Regions from separate parts of the Streptomyces sp. NPDC003034 genome, predicted to be linked through region 2. Evidence: riboswitches for the same ligand, from Rfam matches in the RefSeq annotation. Region 2 holds a riboswitch; the other holds the start of a gene.
What was found. A riboswitch is a leader RNA that binds a small molecule or an ion and turns the genes downstream of it on or off. The one in region 2 is predicted to bind glycine.
Positions count from the first base shown of each region.

Region 1: it holds a riboswitch for glycine, as region 2 does, so the genes downstream of both, gcvP (aminomethyl-transferring glycine dehydrogenase) here and gcvT (glycine cleavage system aminomethyltransferase GcvT) in region 2, are expected to answer to the same signal.

Region 1 is NZ_JBSFTS010000003.1:6,804-14,700, forward strand. It holds gene ftsR (transcriptional regulator FtsR) at 1-538, shown strand, start outside; gene ACWDX7_RS04500 (bifunctional nuclease family protein) at 602-1,075, shown strand; gene ACWDX7_RS04505 (MerR family transcriptional regulator) at 1,257-1,895, shown strand; gene ACWDX7_RS04510 (DNA polymerase IV) at 1,961-3,514, shown strand; gene ACWDX7_RS04515 (PRC-barrel domain-containing protein) at 3,875-4,270, opposite strand; glycine riboswitch at 4,384-4,482, shown strand; gene gcvP (aminomethyl-transferring glycine dehydrogenase) at 4,679-7,573, shown strand; gene ACWDX7_RS04525 (DUF5999 family protein) at 7,700-7,894, opposite strand.
Region 2 is NZ_JBSFTS010000025.1:76,504-84,400, forward strand. It holds gene ACWDX7_RS23020 (ABC transporter substrate-binding protein) at 1-1,550, opposite strand, end outside; gene ACWDX7_RS23025 (ABC transporter permease) at 1,640-2,635, opposite strand; gene ACWDX7_RS23030 (enhanced serine sensitivity protein SseB C-terminal domain-containing protein) at 3,094-3,834, opposite strand; gene ACWDX7_RS23035 (enhanced serine sensitivity protein SseB) at 4,123-4,857, opposite strand; gene ACWDX7_RS23040 (AAA family ATPase) at 4,973-5,647, opposite strand; glycine riboswitch at 5,900-6,003, shown strand; gene gcvT (glycine cleavage system aminomethyltransferase GcvT) at 6,191-7,306, shown strand; gene gcvH (glycine cleavage system protein GcvH) at 7,432-7,815, shown strand; gene glyA (serine hydroxymethyltransferase) at 7,833-7,897, shown strand, end outside.

The DNA.
Region 1 (7,897 bases), on a different contig from region 2:
GCGTCTGCAGCGGGACCACTACCTGCCGCTGAAGGTCATCCGCGAGCAGCTCGACGCGCTCTCCCGTGGCGAGCAGGTCCGGATCCCGGCGCCGACGGCGCACGGGGACGCCGGCGATCCCACCGGCCCGGCGGCCGTGTACGGCGAGGTGGGCCGTGAGCGCCCCACCGTGGCCCGCGTGGGCCGGGCCGAGCTGATCGCCGCCGCCGAGGTGGACGAGGCCCGGCTGGCCGAGTGGGAGTCGTACGGACTGCTCGCCGAGGCGCCCGGCGGGGGATTCGACGCCGAGGCCGTCACGGTGGCCCGGCTGGTGGCCGACCTGGGGCGGTTCGGGCTGGAGCCGCGGCACCTGCGGGCGATGAAGGCCGCCGCCGACCGGGAGGCCGGGCTGGTGGAGCAAGTCGTAGCACCGCTGAGGCGCCACCGCAATCCGCAGACCAGGGCCCATGCGGAGGCCACCATGAAGGAGCTCGCGGGGCTCTCCGTACGGCTCCACGAAGCCCTCGTACAAAGCGCTCTGGGCGTCCGGCTGCACTGAGTGCACCGGCCCGGAAGGGGCCCCGACTACCCAAACCGGCCGGGCAGGTCCTAGGGTTGCTGTGTGAACGAGCTCGACGTTGTGGGTGTCCGGGTGGAAATGCCCTCCAACCAACCGATCGTGCTCCTGCGTGAAGTGGGAGGCGACCGGTACCTCCCCATCTGGATCGGCCCCGGGGAGGCGACCGCCATTGCCTTCGCACAGCAGGGCATGGCTCCTGCCCGGCCGCTGACGCACGACCTGTTCAAGGACGTGCTGGAGGCGATCGGCGAGGAGCTCACCGAGGTGCGGATCACGGATCTGCGGGAGGGCGTCTTCTACGCGGAGCTCGTCTTCGCCAGCGGGGTCGAGGTGAGTGCGCGGCCTTCCGATGCCATAGCGCTGGCCCTGCGGACGGGGACGCCGATCTACGGCAGTGACGGCGTGCTGGACGACGCCGGAATCGCCATTCCGGACGAGCAGGAGGACGAGGTGGAGAAGTTCCGCGAGTTCCTCGACCAGATCTCGCCCGAGGACTTCGGTACCGGCCCGCAGTGAGGCGCCGAGCGCGTCGTCCACGGGGAACCACCAGCCCATTCGAGTAGCCTTTCCCCGCGAAAGGAAACGGGAAACCACTCTCAGGGTGATTATCACTCGGCGTGCCGAGTGTGGCGATCGTTGACGCACCCCTGGTGACTGCCTACCTTCGAGGTGGGCAGGTCGAGGACGGAGGGTCGGCGTGAGGATCACGGGCGACGGTACGACCGGGGGCATCCCCGCACGGATCGACGGCGGACCGTACCCGCTGCACGGCGGTGCCGCGGGCTCCGCGCGCCGTCAGCCGGAGTCGACGCCGGTCGGACCGGTGGGCACCGACCCGGCGCCCGGGCAGGTCGGCTACCGCGGGCCGACGGCCTGCGCCGCGGCCGGCATCACGTACCGGCAGCTCGACTACTGGGCGCGGACCGGACTGGTGGAGCCGAGCGTGCGCGCCGCCTACGGTTCGGGCACGCAGCGGCTGTACAGCTTCCGGGACGTCGTCGTCCTCAAGATCGTCAAGCGTTTCCTGGACACCGGGGTGGCGCTGCAGAACATCCGCACCACCGTGCAGCACCTGCGCGACCGCGGATTCCCGGACCTGGAGCGCATGACGCTGATGAGCGACGGCGCGACCGTGTACGAGTGCACCTCCCCGGACCAGGTGGTGAGCCTCCTCCAAGGCGGGCAGGGCGTCTTCGGCATCGCCGTGGGCGTGGTGTGGCGCGATGTCGAGAGCGCGCTCTCGCAGCTCCACGGGGAGCGCGTGGACACCGGCGAGACCCTGGTGGGGAACAACCCGGCGGACGAGCTCGCCGCCCGCCGCAACCGCGCCGTCTGACCCCGGATCCGGTCCCCGGCCCGGGGCGGGCGCCATTGTCAGTGGCATGGGGGAGCATCGGGGCTGTGAGACCCGCGCCGACGATCCTGCACCTGGACATGGACGCCTTCTACGCCTCGGTGGAGCAGGCGTCGAAGCCGAGCCTGCGCGGCAAGGCCGTCATCGTCGGCGGGCTCGGGCCGCGCGGGGTCGTCGCGACCGCCTCGTACGAGGCCAGGCGGTTCGGCGTCCATTCGGCGATGCCGACGGCGCAGGCCAGGCGGCTCTGCCCGAACGGCGCGTATCTCTTTCCGCGTTTCACCCTCTACCGGCAGGTCAGCGACGTGGTCATGGCCCTCCTGCGGGAGCTGTCGCCGTTGGTGGAGCCGCTCAGCCTGGACGAGGCCTTCGTGGACCTGGAGGCGGGCGGCACGGCCTTCGACGCGCCGACGGCCCGGGCGGCCGGTGAGCGGCTGCGCGCGGACATCCGGGCGGTGACGGGGCTCAGCGGTTCGGTGGGCCTGGCCGGGTCGAAGATGCTGGCCAAGGTGGCCTCCGAGGAGGCCAAGCCGGACGGGCTGCTGCTGATCGAGCCGGGGACGGAGCGGGAACTGCTCGCGCCGATGTCGGTGCGGACGCTGCCCGGGGTGGGTCCGGCCACCGGGGAGCACCTGAGGCGGGCCGGCATCACGACGGTGGGGGAGCTGGCCGAGGCCGGTGAGGACGAGCTGGTCCGGATGGTGGGGCGCGCGCACGGCGTCGGGCTCTACCGGATGGCGCTGGGACTGGACGACCGGCCGGTGGTCGCGGAGCGGGACGCGAAGTCGGTGTCGGTCGAGGACACCTTCGACATCGACCTGCACGACCGGGTGCGTATCCGCAATGAGGTGCAGCGGCTCGCCGACCGGTGCGTGCGGCGGTTGCGCGCGTCGGGGCATTCGGGGCGCACGATCGTGCTGAAGGTGCGGCGCTACGACTTCTCCACGCTCACGCGGTCCGAGACCCTGCGGGGGCCGACGGACGACCCGGGCGTCGTGGGCGAGGCGGCGGCGCGGCTTCTGGAAGGCGTCGACACCACGGGCGGCGTGCGGCTGCTCGGGGTCGGGGTGACCGGGCTGGCCGATTACACGCAGGAGGACCTGTTCGCCCAGGCCTCCGCGCTCGCCGCCGGTGGGGCGGATGCCGCGCGGGCGCCGGACGAGGGTCATGCGCGCGGTGGGGTGGATGCCGCGGAGGCGGCCGGGGAGATACGTACGGACGGTGGGGCCGCAGGGGTGAGCGGGGCCGCTGACCTGGCAGCGGAGAGCGGGGCCGGGGCAGGCCCGGCGGGCGGGCCGGCGCCGGACGGGCCGCCGCCGCGGGCGCAGGAGCCCGCCCGGGAGCCGGCCGGGGAGGACGAGCCCGCCGCCGAGCGGCGCTGGCCGGCCGGGACCGACGTACGGCATGCCGTGTACGGGCCCGGGTGGGTGCAGGGCAGCGGGGTCGGGCGGGTGACCGTACGGTTCGAGCAGCCCGGCTCGCGGCCCGGCCGCGTGCGGACCTTCCGGGTGGACGACCTTGAGCTGGAGCCGGCCGATCCGCTGCCGCTGGTGGGAGAGGCGGAGGCGGAGGGCGGCTCCGCGACCGGCGCCCGGGCTTAGGGCGGGTCTTTCGGATCTTGCCGGGCCCGCGCTGCCCGGCACCGCACCTCCCCGCCTTGTCGGGGCTTCCCAGTACGTCCGGATAGAGGCAAGCTCCTCCGCTTTGGGATGCACGGCACCGGACAACGCGGGCTCGGCCGACATGATCCCAAAGACCCGCCCTAAACGGGCTGGTGCGCGGCTCCGGCCGCATCCGGCGCGGCTCCGTCCCGGGTCAGGCCGGCTCCGGTCTGGCTCCGGCGAGGACCAACCCCGGCCTACGCCTGGCTCACGCCTGCCTGGCTGCCGCCCGGCCCACGCCCGGACCGCCCGGGCCGGGCCGGATTCCCGCCCGGCTCAGCGCCCGTGTCAGCGCCCGTTTCAGGCCTGGTTCTCGTCGCCCGCCAGGTGGCCGAAGTCGCGGTCGGCCCCGTCGGCGGCAGGGCGCTGGAACTCGCTGGGCAGGGTCACGTCCAGGCCGTAGTGGTGGTAGAGCTGCAGCTCCTGTTCGGGGGAGAGGTGGCGGCCGACGCCGAAGTCGGGAGCGTCCTTGATCAGGGCGCGTTCGAACGGCACCCGCAGGGTGCCTCCCACCAGCTCGCTCGGCTCCAGCGGGACGAAGGCGTCGCGGCTGAACAGGCCCGTCCGTACGGCGGCCCACTCCGGGGTACCGGTGGCATCATCGAGGTAGACCTCGTCAATAGTGCCGATCTTGTTGCCGTTGCGGTCGAATGCCTTGCGGCCGATCAGGCTGCGCGGATCGATGTCCGTCTGCACGGTCCCTCCACATGGTCGCAGCTCCCTCCGTAATGACTACAGAAGGGCATATTCGGGCCGCAGGCCACTCGGGAAGGCTCCGGATCCTCGCTGGTAGGCTGGGTCATGGCTGTCGACCCTGTGCGGGAGAGTCCTCCGAGTGAACGAGACGGAGGCGCCGAAGGAGCAAATCCTCCCCGGAATCTCTCAGGCATACGTACCGCACGGACGAGGCCACTCTGGAAAGCAGGGGCGGGTACCGGGCGCGCAGTGCCGGTTCCTCTCCTCACCGACGGTGAAAGCCGGATCTCTCGGGCTCTGCCCGCGACTCCGGTGAAGCTCTCAGGTTGAGATGACAGAGGGGGAGGCCGTCCGGGTGCCCGCGCCGTGGTGCCCCTCGCAGGTCATACGACCAGGAGGCCTCCGTACATGACCGCCAACCGCATTCCGCTCTCCCAGCTGGAGCGAGGCATCCCCTTCGAGCAGCGCCACATCGGCCCGGATGCCGAGGCGCAGGCGAAGATGCTGGCCCAGGTGGGCTACGGCTCCCTGGACGAACTGACCGCAGCCGCGGTGCCCGATGTGATCAAGACCGCCGGGGCGCTGAACCTGCCCGAGGCGCGGACCGAGGCCGAGGTGCTGGCCGAGCTGCGCTCGCTCGCCGACCGCAACCAGGTCCTCTCCTCGATGATCGGGCTCGGCTACTACGGCACCTTCACCCCGCCGGTGATCCTGCGCAACGTCATGGAGAACCCGGCCTGGTACACGGCGTACACGCCCTACCAGCCGGAGATCTCGCAGGGCCGCCTGGAGGCGCTCCTCAACTTCCAGACCGTCGTCGCGGAGCTGACGGGGCTGCCGACCTCGGGCGCCTCCCTGCTCGACGAGGGCACCGCCGCGGCCGAGGCCATGTCGCTGGCCCGGCGGGTGGGCAAGGTCAAGAACGGTGTCTTCCTCATCGACGCCGACGCGCTGCCGCAGACCATCGCCGTGATCCAGACCCGCGCCGAGCCCACGGGCGTGGAGGTCGTCGTCGCGGACCTCTCGGACGGCATCCCGGCCGAGATCGCCGATCGCGGCGTCTTCGGCGTCCTGCTGCAGTACCCGGGCGCCTCAGGTGCCGTACGGGACCTGAAGCCGGTCATCGAGCAGGCCCACGGGCTCGGCGCCATCGTCACCGTCTCGGCGGACCTGCTCGCGCTGACCCTGCTGACCTCTCCCGGTGTGCTCGGCGCGGACATCGCCGTCGGCACCACCCAGCGCTTCGGCGTCCCCATGGGCTTCGGCGGCCCGCACGCCGGCTACATGGCCGTCCAGGAGAAGCACGCCCGCTCCCTGCCCGGCCGCCTCGTCGGAGTCTCCGTCGACGCGGACGGCAACAAGGCCTACCGGCTGGCGCTGCAGACACGTGAGCAGCACATTCGCCGCGAGAAGGCCACGAGCAACATCTGCACCGCGCAGGTGCTGCTGGCCGTCATGGCCGGCATGTACGCCGTCTACCACGGCCCGGACGGCCTGCGGACCATCGCCCGCCGCACCCACCGCTACGCGGCCCTGCTCGCCGCCGGTCTGACCGCCGGCGGGGTCGAAGTCGTGCACGGGGCGTACTTCGACACGGTCACCGCCCGCGTTCCGGGCCGCGCGGCCGAGGTCGTCGCGGCCGCCCGCGAGGGTGGGGTCAACCTGTTCCAGGTGGACGCCGACCTGGTCTCCGCCGCCTGCGACGAGACCACCCTGCGCGCCGACATCGAGACCGTCTGGGCCGCCTTCGGCGTGAGCGGCGACGCCGCGGACATCGAGGCGCTGGACGCCACCGCGGCCGACGCGCTGCCGGAGGGGCTGCTGCGCTCGGACGCGTACCTGACCCACCCCGTCTTCCACCAGCACCGCTCCGAGACCGCGATGCTGCGCTACCTGCGCCGGCTCGCGGACAAGGACTACGCGCTGGACCGCGGCATGATCCCGCTCGGCTCCTGCACCATGAAGCTGAACGCGACCACCGAGATGGAGCCGGTCACCTGGCCCGAGTTCGGCCAGTTGCACCCCTTCGCTCCGGTGGAGCAGGCCGAGGGGTACCTGTCGCTGATCACCGAGCTGGAGGAACGTCTCTGCGAGGTGACCGGCTACGACAAGGTCTCCATCCAGCCCAATGCCGGTTCCCAGGGTGAGCTCGCCGGCCTGCTGGCCGTACGCGCCTACCACCGCGCCAACGGTGACGAGCAGCGCACCGTCTGCCTCATCCCGTCCTCCGCGCACGGCACCAACGCCGCCAGCGCCGTGATGGCCGGCATGAAGGTCGTCGTCGTCAAGACCGCCGACGACGGCGAGGTGGACGCGGAGGACCTCCGCGCCAAGATCGAGCAGTACCGCGACGAGCTCGCCGTGCTGATGATCACCTACCCCTCCACGCACGGGGTGTTCGAGGAGCACGTCGCCGACATCTGCGCCCAGGTGCACGAGGCGGGCGGCCAGGTCTACGTGGACGGCGCGAACCTGAACGCCCTGGTGGGCCTGGCCAAGCCGGGTCACTTCGGCGGCGACGTCTCGCACCTGAACCTGCACAAGACCTTCTGCATCCCGCACGGCGGCGGCGGCCCGGGCGTCGGGCCGGTCGGTGTCCGGGCGCACCTGGCCCCGTACCTGCCCAACCACCCGCTCCAGCCCACCGCCGGTCCCGAGACCGGTGTCGGCCCGATCTCCGCCGCTCCCTGGGGCTCGGCGGGCATCCTGCCGATCTCCTGGTCCTACGTACGCCTCATGGGCGGTGAGGGACTCAAGCGCGCCACCCAGGTCGCGGTGCTGGGCGCCAACTACATCGCCAAGCGCCTGGAGCCGCACTACCCGGTGCTCTACACCGGCCCGGGCAACCTGGTCGCGCACGAGTGCATCATCGACCTGCGCCCGCTGTCGAAGGCGACCGGTGTGAGCGTGGACGACATCGCCAAGCGTCTGATCGACTACGGCTTCCACGCGCCGACCATGTCGTTCCCGGTCGCGGGCACGCTCATGATCGAGCCGACGGAGTCCGAGGACCTCGGTGAGATCGACCGGTTCTGCGACGCGATGATCGCCATCCGCGGCGAGATCGAGCGGGTCGCCGCCGGGGAGTGGCCGGTGGACGACAACCCGCTGGCCAACGCCCCGCACACCGCGGCGGCGCTGGGCGGCGAGTGGAACCACCACTACACCCGTGACGAGGCCGTCTTCCCGGGCGGGGTCACGGCCGCCGAGAAGTACTGGCCGCCGGTGCGCCGGATCGACGGGGCGTTCGGTGACCGGAACCTCGTCTGCTCCTGCCCGCCGCTGGACGCGTACGACAACTGAACCGCACGGCGTCCCATGACGGGCGTATCACCCATGCGTGATGCGATGTGACGTGACCAAGGGGCCGGTCCGGGAGAACCTCCCGGACCGGCCCCTTCGCCCGCACTCCCGCCGGCTGGGTCAGCGCTAGGCCGCCGAAGCCGCGAGCGGGCGGTGCGGTGCGATGATCTGGCCGTCCGGCAGCAGCTCACCGGTGTCCTCGAAGAGCAGGACGCCATTGCACAGCAGGCTCCAGCCCTGCTCCGGGTGGTTGGCCACAGGCTGCGCGGCCTCTCGGTCGGCTGAGTCGGCTGACGGGCAGGCAGGCTGGTGCTGGCACATGGA
Region 2 (7,897 bases):
TTCAGCTCGGAGAAGTTGTTGTTGCCGCTCTGCCGGATGAAGCGGCCGTCGACCAGCGGCTGGGAGAATCCCTGACCGGTCGGGAAGTCGGCGCCCCAGCCCATGATGATGATGCCGTAGCCCTTGTCCTTGACGACCTTGGGCGAGCCGATGATGCCGGAGGTCTGGGCGCCGTCGAACTGGTCGACGTTGGCCTCGATGCCGACCTGCTTGAGGGCGTTCTGCAGCGAGACCGCGGTGGCGACCTCGACCGGCTTGTTGTTGCGGACCGCGATGGTGGTCTTGAAGCCTTCCGGCTTGCCGCAGGCCTTGAGGTGCTCCTTGGCCTTCTCGAGGTTCGGCTTGCCGTCGTTCTGCAGGACCCCGTACGGGTCGTACTTGGCGTCGGAGCCCTTGACGCCCAGCGGGAGCATGTTGGGGGCGATGTCGCCACCGGCCTGCGGGCCGCCGCGGGCGGTCTGCAGGGACTTCTTGTCGGCCGCGTAGATGACGGCCTTGCGGCAGTCGATGTTGTCGAACGGGGCGACGGTCTGCGGGAAGACGGCGTACCGGATGAAGCCGGTCTGGCCGTTGTCCAGGTTCCCCTTGTGGTCCTTCAGCGCGGTGGAGCGGGCCGCCTGGCCGATGCCGGTCGCGTTGAGGTCGAGGTCGAACTCGCCGTTCATCAGGCGCTTGTCCATGTCGTCCGCGTTCGCCATGAACGTGACCGAGATGGTGTCCGGGAGCGCCTTGCGGATGGTGTCCGACTCGGGCTTGTAGTGCTCGTTGCGCGAGAGCTTCATGCTCTTGTTAGGCTCGTACGAGTCGATCTTGTACGGGCCGTTGGAGAAGGGCTTGAGGCCGTACTTGGCCGCGGTGTCCTTCTCCTGCTTGACCGGGCTCGCCGCCGGCATGGCGAGCATCTGCTCGAAGTCACCGTTGGGCTGCGGGAGCTTGAAGATGATGGTCTTCGCGTCCGGCGTCTCGATCTGCTTGAGGCCGAGCTTGTCCGGGCTGGTGTCCTTGTACGGGCCCGGGTACTCAAGCTTCGGGTCGAGGACCTCCTGCAGGTAGACCGGACCGCCGGAGATGACGTCCTGGGCCCAGGTGCGCTGGATGCCGTACTTCACGTCCTGGGCGGTGACGGGGGTGCCGTCCTCCCAGGTCACGTTGTCCTTGAGGGTGTACTTGTACGTCTTGCCGCCGTCGCTGATCTCGGCCTTGGCGGTGGCCAGGTCGGGGACCAGCTCGGTGCTCTCGGTGCCCGGAGCCGGCTTGAAGCTGACCAGCTGGCGGGTGTAGTAGCGGGCGAAGTCCCACATGAAGCCGTAGTAGCCGCGCTGCGGGTCCCAGGAGTCGGCCTCCTGTGTGCCGACGAACTTGAGCTCGCCGCCCTTCTTGTCGGACGGGTTGGAGACCTTGCCGATGCCGGCGTTGAAGCTGCCGCCGGCGGCCGTCTTCTGGTCGTCGGTCTTCTCTCCGCCGCCACAGGCGGTCGCGGTCAGCATGGCCGCGAGCACGACGGCGGTGCCGGCGGCAAGTCTGCGCTTCGACGTGCGATGGGTAGTCACGATGCTCGCAACCCTCCGTTGTAGTTCCGGTGTCGTTCCGGCTCCGGGTCCCGTGCCCTGGCCGGTGAATCGTTGCCCCTGCGGTCTCGCTAGCGGGAGCCCTTCGGGTCGAGGGCGTCGCGGACGCCGTCGCCGAAGAGGTTGAAGGCCAGCACGGTGATGAAGATGGCCACGCCGGGGAAGATCATGAAGAGCGGATCGTCCTCGTAGGTCCGCACGGCCGTGGAGAGGGTCTCTCCCCAGGACGGCGTGGGCGGCTTGACGCCGACTCCGAGGAAGCTCAGGGCGGCCTCGGTCAGCACGTTGGTGGGGATCATCAGCGTCGAGTAGACGGTGATCGGCGCCACCAGGTTCGGAAGCAGTTCGCGGAAGAGGATGTACAAGCGGCCCGCACCGAGGCTGCGCGCGGCTTCGACGTACTCCCGCTCGCGCAGGGAGAGCGTCTGACCGCGGACGATGCGGCCGATGTACGGCCAGCCGAAGAATCCGATGACCAGCACCAGTACGGCGATCCGCAGGCCCGATCCCTCGAAGCCCCACAGCTCGTTGGGGATGACGGAGACCAGCGCGATGATGAACAGCAGCTGCGGGAAGGCCAGCAGCAGGTCCATGACGCGGCTGATGGCCGCGTCGACCCAGCCGCCGAAGTAGCCGGCGATGATGCCGAAGAAGGTCCCCAGGGAGACCGCCACGAAGGCGGACAGGAAGGCCACCAGAAGCGAGATGCGGGCGCCGTAGACGATCCGGCTGAAGACGTCGCGGCCGTTGACCGGCTCGACGCCCAGCAGGAAGTCCTTGCTGATGCCGCCCCAGTCACCGGCCGGCAGGCCAAGCAGCGGGTCCAGCATGTCCTCGTGCAGTTCCTCCGGCGGGTGGCCGAAGGCCTTGACGATCAGCGGCGCGAAGATCGCGACGATGACCAGCAGGAGCACGATGACACCGCCGGCGAGGGCGACCTTGTCGCGCTTGAGCCGCAGCCAGGCGATCTGCCACGGCGAGCGTCCCTCGATCGCCTTCTGCGGGAGTTCGGGGGCGGCCACGGCTGCGGGCTCGGCCGCGCTGGTGTCGTGCAGTGGTGCCGTCATCGTGCTGGGGACCCCTCTCGGCCGACGGTGGCCGGCCCATGCCCGCCGCTGTGGCGGCTTGGTTCTATCGGCGTCGCTGATGGTGCGTCGACGCGAAATGCGCCTGAAGTGCACGGGAAGAACGGGTGGTCGTGTGATTGACCGGCCTTCGGTGGGGGGAGTCTTCAACGGCGTCTCAACCGCCCGCCAGCCCTGCCGGTGATGTGATGCGCAACCGTGATCTGCGTCGCCGCCTTCCGCTATCCGAACCGCGTGCTCTGTTGAGCGGTGAAACACCGTCCGTTCGGCGCGGAACGGACATCGCGGCCAACTGCCGTTTCCGTCGCGTTTCTTGGTCGGATTCGGCTGATATGCCGAAGGCCGCACCGATGGGATCGGTGCGGCCTTCGAGACGGATGTCTCGCTATGCGGATGCTTGGGCTGGGGGTGTGTCTCCCGGGTCCGGTGGGGCTCCGGGGTCAGTACGCCGGTGCCTGGCCCTCACGGTCGTAGAAGGGGCGGCTCTGCGCGCGCAGCCACATCGCGACGGGATCGTGCTCGTCCGCCAGCGCGACCGTGCACACCGGGACACCCTCGGGGACCACGCCGACCGACTGGCGCATCATCTCCCGTACGGATTCCAGCGCGGGCGCGGAGGCGTCGTACAGGTCGAGCCCCACCGCGAGGTAGGGCGACCCGAGCGCCGGCTGCACCCACGCCCGGCGCAGCGACCGGACGGCGGGCGTACGGTGGGCGTGCTGCGTCAGCAGCCCGTAGAACTGCGGGAGTTCGATGGCGGGCTCGGACAGCCGCAGCGGCCCGGCCGGCATCCGGTCCAGGCCCGTCGCGATGCGGCGCAGGTCGGCCCAGGGGACGCCGAGACCACCGCCCTGGGCGTGCGGGTTGAGCCACAGGCCCCAGCGGTCCGGGTAGAGCGCGCGGGCGACGTCCCGGCCGGTGACGACCTCGTAGCCCCGGTTCCAGCCGCTGGCGGTCAGCTCCTGCGGGGAGGTGACGCAGGGCGCGTATCCGAGGCCCTCGACTTCCATGCCGCCGTACTGGGCGTCCGGGGCACCCGGCTGCCCCTGCCACAGCAGCATCCACAGCCGGCCCTCGGCGAGGGTGTGCAGAAGCGACTCGTAGCTCTCATAGCGCCCGGGAGTCACCTGGCGCAGCATGTGCTCGACCTGCCCGGCCGCGGCCGTGCCTGACGCACTCACCCGGTACCCCTCTTCGTCCGCCCGTCGTCCACGCGTACCCGGGCCACGCGTGCGGCCGGAGACGCCACCAGCTTAGGGGGTGGCCTGCCCATCGGACCGGAGCAGGGAGCCACGTCCGGTGCCATCGGGTCCGCCGGGCCCGCAGGCCGGGGAGGGTGCGAGCGCGAGGCCGAGGAAGCCGTCGTGGCCGGACCGCCCGCGAGACGGTGAGTCCGCGCACCGGACGGCCGGGGCGGCGGGACCTCGCGGACCGCGGGAGCACGGCAGCTGGAGCCCGGGGAACGGCCCCTACGGAAGGTAGAAGGGGCGCACGTGTTCGCGGATCCAGTCGGTCATCGGGTCCTGCGCGGCGTCCAGCAGGATCAGCTGCACGGGCCACGGCGGCGGAACCTGGGCCAGCGCCCGGCTGAGGGCGTCCATCGGGGCGTTGCGCTCCTCGGGCTCCCATCCCAGCAGCCGGACGCCGATGAACAGCTGCGGCGCCCCGCCCTCGACACTGGCGAGGCAGCGGTGGGCGGCGGCGACCACGCCGCAGGCCCGGAACTCCTCGGCCGCGGCGGCCAGGAAGTCGACCGGGTCCTCCTGCCAGTCGGGCTCGTACAGCCGGACGCGGCCGCCGGTGGCCTGCGCGTCGAGCGGGGCCCCGCCGGCGCGGCACAGCTCGGCGACGGCGGGCGGGGGCAGCGGGACGCCGACCGCGCCCTCGGGGTTGACCGCGATGCCCAGCTGCGGGGGCAGGCCGCGGGCGAACTCCGCGGCGGGGGCGACGGCGAAGTCCATGCCGGTACCGGCGCAGGCGAGGAACTGCGCCTCCGAGCTGTACACCGGGACGTACGCCGCCCCGCCGATGTCCATCGTGGGCAGGCTCAGGCTCGCGGCGTCGGGGCCGCCCCCGCCGGGCAGCGGCACCCAGACCCGGCTGCGCCCGAGCACCTCCAGGATCCGCGCCCCCGCGTCGGGCTGCCCCAGCGCCGCCCCGAGCACCTGCTCCAGCTCATTTGCCGGCCAGCCGCTGCCTTGCATCTTCCTCGCCCCTCCGTGGTCCCGTCGTATCGCGCCGAGGCTATCGGCTGCGGCGCGCCCCCCGTCCGGTCCGGGCGGCCGCTGGCCGGCCCCGGCCCCGCCCGGCTACGGGCGGCTACGGGCGGAACACGATGCGGGTCACGGCGGCGGCCGAGCGGCGGTCCAGCAGGACCACCGAGGCGCAGCCCGCCGGCGGCCGGCCGGCCTCGGCGTCGCGCAGCAGGCGGCCCACCGCCCCCCGGTGCCGGGCGAAGGCGTACGCCGACACGCGGCGGCCGCGCGCCACCTGACCGGACAGGGCCTCCTCGGGGCTGCTGTCCAGGAGCAGCAGGTGCAGCGCCCGCCCCCGGCGGCGCGCCACCGCGGCGAGCAGGCCCCGTACCCAGCTCTGCGTCCCGCAGTCGTGGACGACGACGGAGGCTCCGGAGCGCAGGGTCCGCCACAACCCCCAGTAGTGCGCGGCGCGGACCAGCGGCCGGTACAGGCCGTACGGCAGCGCCGCCGGCATCCGCCGCTCCCAGCGCTCGCGCACGTCCTGGGAGTCGATGCCTCCGCCCGCCGCCGCCCGCTTGATCAGCGTGCTCTTGCCGCCGCCCGGCAGGCCGGAGACGACCACGACGTCCCCCTCGGCGAAGGTGAGCCGCTGCGGGCCGCGGAACCCAGGTCCGCGCAGGTCGCGTACCCGGCTTTCCCCGGGGACGGCCTCGGGCGGGCGCGCACCGCACTGCGCCGGGACGCCTTCCACGGTTCCCGCCGCCGCCACTACCACTCCGAATCTCCGCACAGTGATCGCCTCCCCCGATTCGGGCCGCCAGGGCCCATGCCCACTGAGTGTAAAGAGACGGTAATCCCGCGGCCCCCGGTTGCGGTCCGCCGTCCGCCGGTCGATACCCGCCCGCCCCGGCGCCGGCGCCGGTGTGCGCCCCAGTGTCCGTCCGGGTGTCCGTACGGGTGTCCGTACGTCTTCCGGGCCCGCACGCCCCGGTCGTCACCGGGGCGTGCAATGATGTGCGCCATCTGGACCAATTGCATACCGGCCGCTTGAATCCGCGCGGGAGAGTCCCGGCACGCCGCGAGGCCGTGCCCGGGCGCCGAAGGAGCAAGTACCTCCCTTGAATCTCTCAGGCCCCGTACCGCGTGGATGAGGCAGATCTGAAAAGCGAGCCGCGCCGCCGTCCGCGGGGCGCGCGCTCCACCCAAGGTGCAAGTCGGGTTTCCCCGGTGATCGAAAGATCGGGGGAACTCCCGGCGAACCTCTCAGGTTCCGATGACAGATGGGGAGGAACGTCCTCGTCATGTCATGTCGATGCCCTGGGACCCGGGAGCCACACCCATGAGCACTGCCCCCCGTCTGACCGCCCTCGATGCGCTGCACCGTTCCCTCGGTGCGACCATGACCGATTTCGCGGGCTGGGACATGCCGCTGCGGTACGCCAGCGAGCGCGACGAGCACAACGCCGTCCGCACCAAGGCCGGCCTCTTCGACCTGTCCCACATGGGTGAGATCACCCTGACCGGCCCCGAGGCCGTCAAGGCCCTGGACTACGCGCTGGTCGGCAACATCTCCACGGTCGGGGTCGGCCGGGCCCGCTACACGCACATCTGCCAGGCGGACGGCGGCATCCTCGACGACCTGATCGTCTACCGGCTGGGCGAGACCGAGTACATGGTCGTGGCCAACGCCTCCAACGCCCAGGTCGTCCTCGACGCCCTCACCGAGCGCGCCGCCGGCTTCGACACCGAGGTCCGCGACGACCGCGATGCGTACGCCCTGCTCGCGGTGCAGGGGCCCGAGTCCCCCGGCATCCTCGCCTCGCTCACCGACGCCGACCTGGACGGCCTCAAGTACTACGCGGGCCTGCCGGGCACGGTGGCCGGGGTGCCCGCGCTGATCGCGCGTACGGGCTACACCGGCGAGGACGGCTTCGAGCTGTTCGTCGCCCCCGAGCACGCCGTGGAGCTGTGGCAGGCGCTGACCAAGGCGGGCGAGGGCGCGGGCCTGGTCCCGGCCGGCCTCTCCTGCCGTGACACGCTGCGCCTGGAGGCGGGCATGCCGCTGTACGGGCACGAGCTGAGCACCTCCCTCACCCCCTTCGACGCGGGTCTGGGCCGGGTGGTGAAGTTCGAGAAGGAGTGCGACTTCGTGGGCCGCGCCGCGCTGGAGGCCGCCGCCGAGCGCGCCGCCACCAATCCGCCGCGCAAGCTCGTGGGCCTGATCGCCGAGGGCCGCCGCGTCCCGCGCGCCGGCTTCCCCGTCGTGGCCGACGGCCAGGTCATCGGCGAGGTCACCTCCGGCGCCCCGTCCCCGACGCTGGGCAAGCCGATCGCGATGGCGTACGTGGACGCGGCGCACGCCGCGCCCGGCACCTGCGGCGTCGGCGTCGACATTCGCGGTACGCATGAGCCGTACGAGGTCGTGGCCCTGCCGTTCTACAAGCGGCAGAAGTAGTCCCCGAGCCGTTCCTGCCCACGACCGCCGCCGTACGGAATTCCCGTAGGGCACCCGTACGGCGCCGTCTCAGTACCCAAGACCGCAGTTCGTATCCACTCCCCCGCATCCAGGAGAATCAGGCCATGAGCAACCCCCAGCAGCTGCGCTACACCAAGGAGCACGAGTGGCTGTCGGACGCCGAGGGCGGCGTCGCGACGGTCGGCATCACGGAGTTCGCGGCCAACGCGCTCGGTGACGTCGTCTACGCCCAGCTCCCCGAGGTCGGCTCCACCGTGACCGAGGGCGAGACCTGCGGCGAGCTGGAGTCGACCAAGTCGGTCAGCGACCTGTACTCCCCCGTCACCGGCGAGGTCGTCGAGGCCAACCAGGACGTCGTGGACGACCCGGCGCTCGTGAACACGGCGCCGTTCGAGGGGGGCTGGCTGTTCAAGGTGCGCGTCTCGCAGGAGCCGACCGACGTGCTCACCGCCGAGGAGTACGCCGCGCTCACCCACTCCGACAACTGAAAGCCCAGGGGATCTCCATGTCCGTACTGAACACCCCGCTCCACGAGCTCGACCCGGACGTCGCCGCCGCCGTCGACGCCGA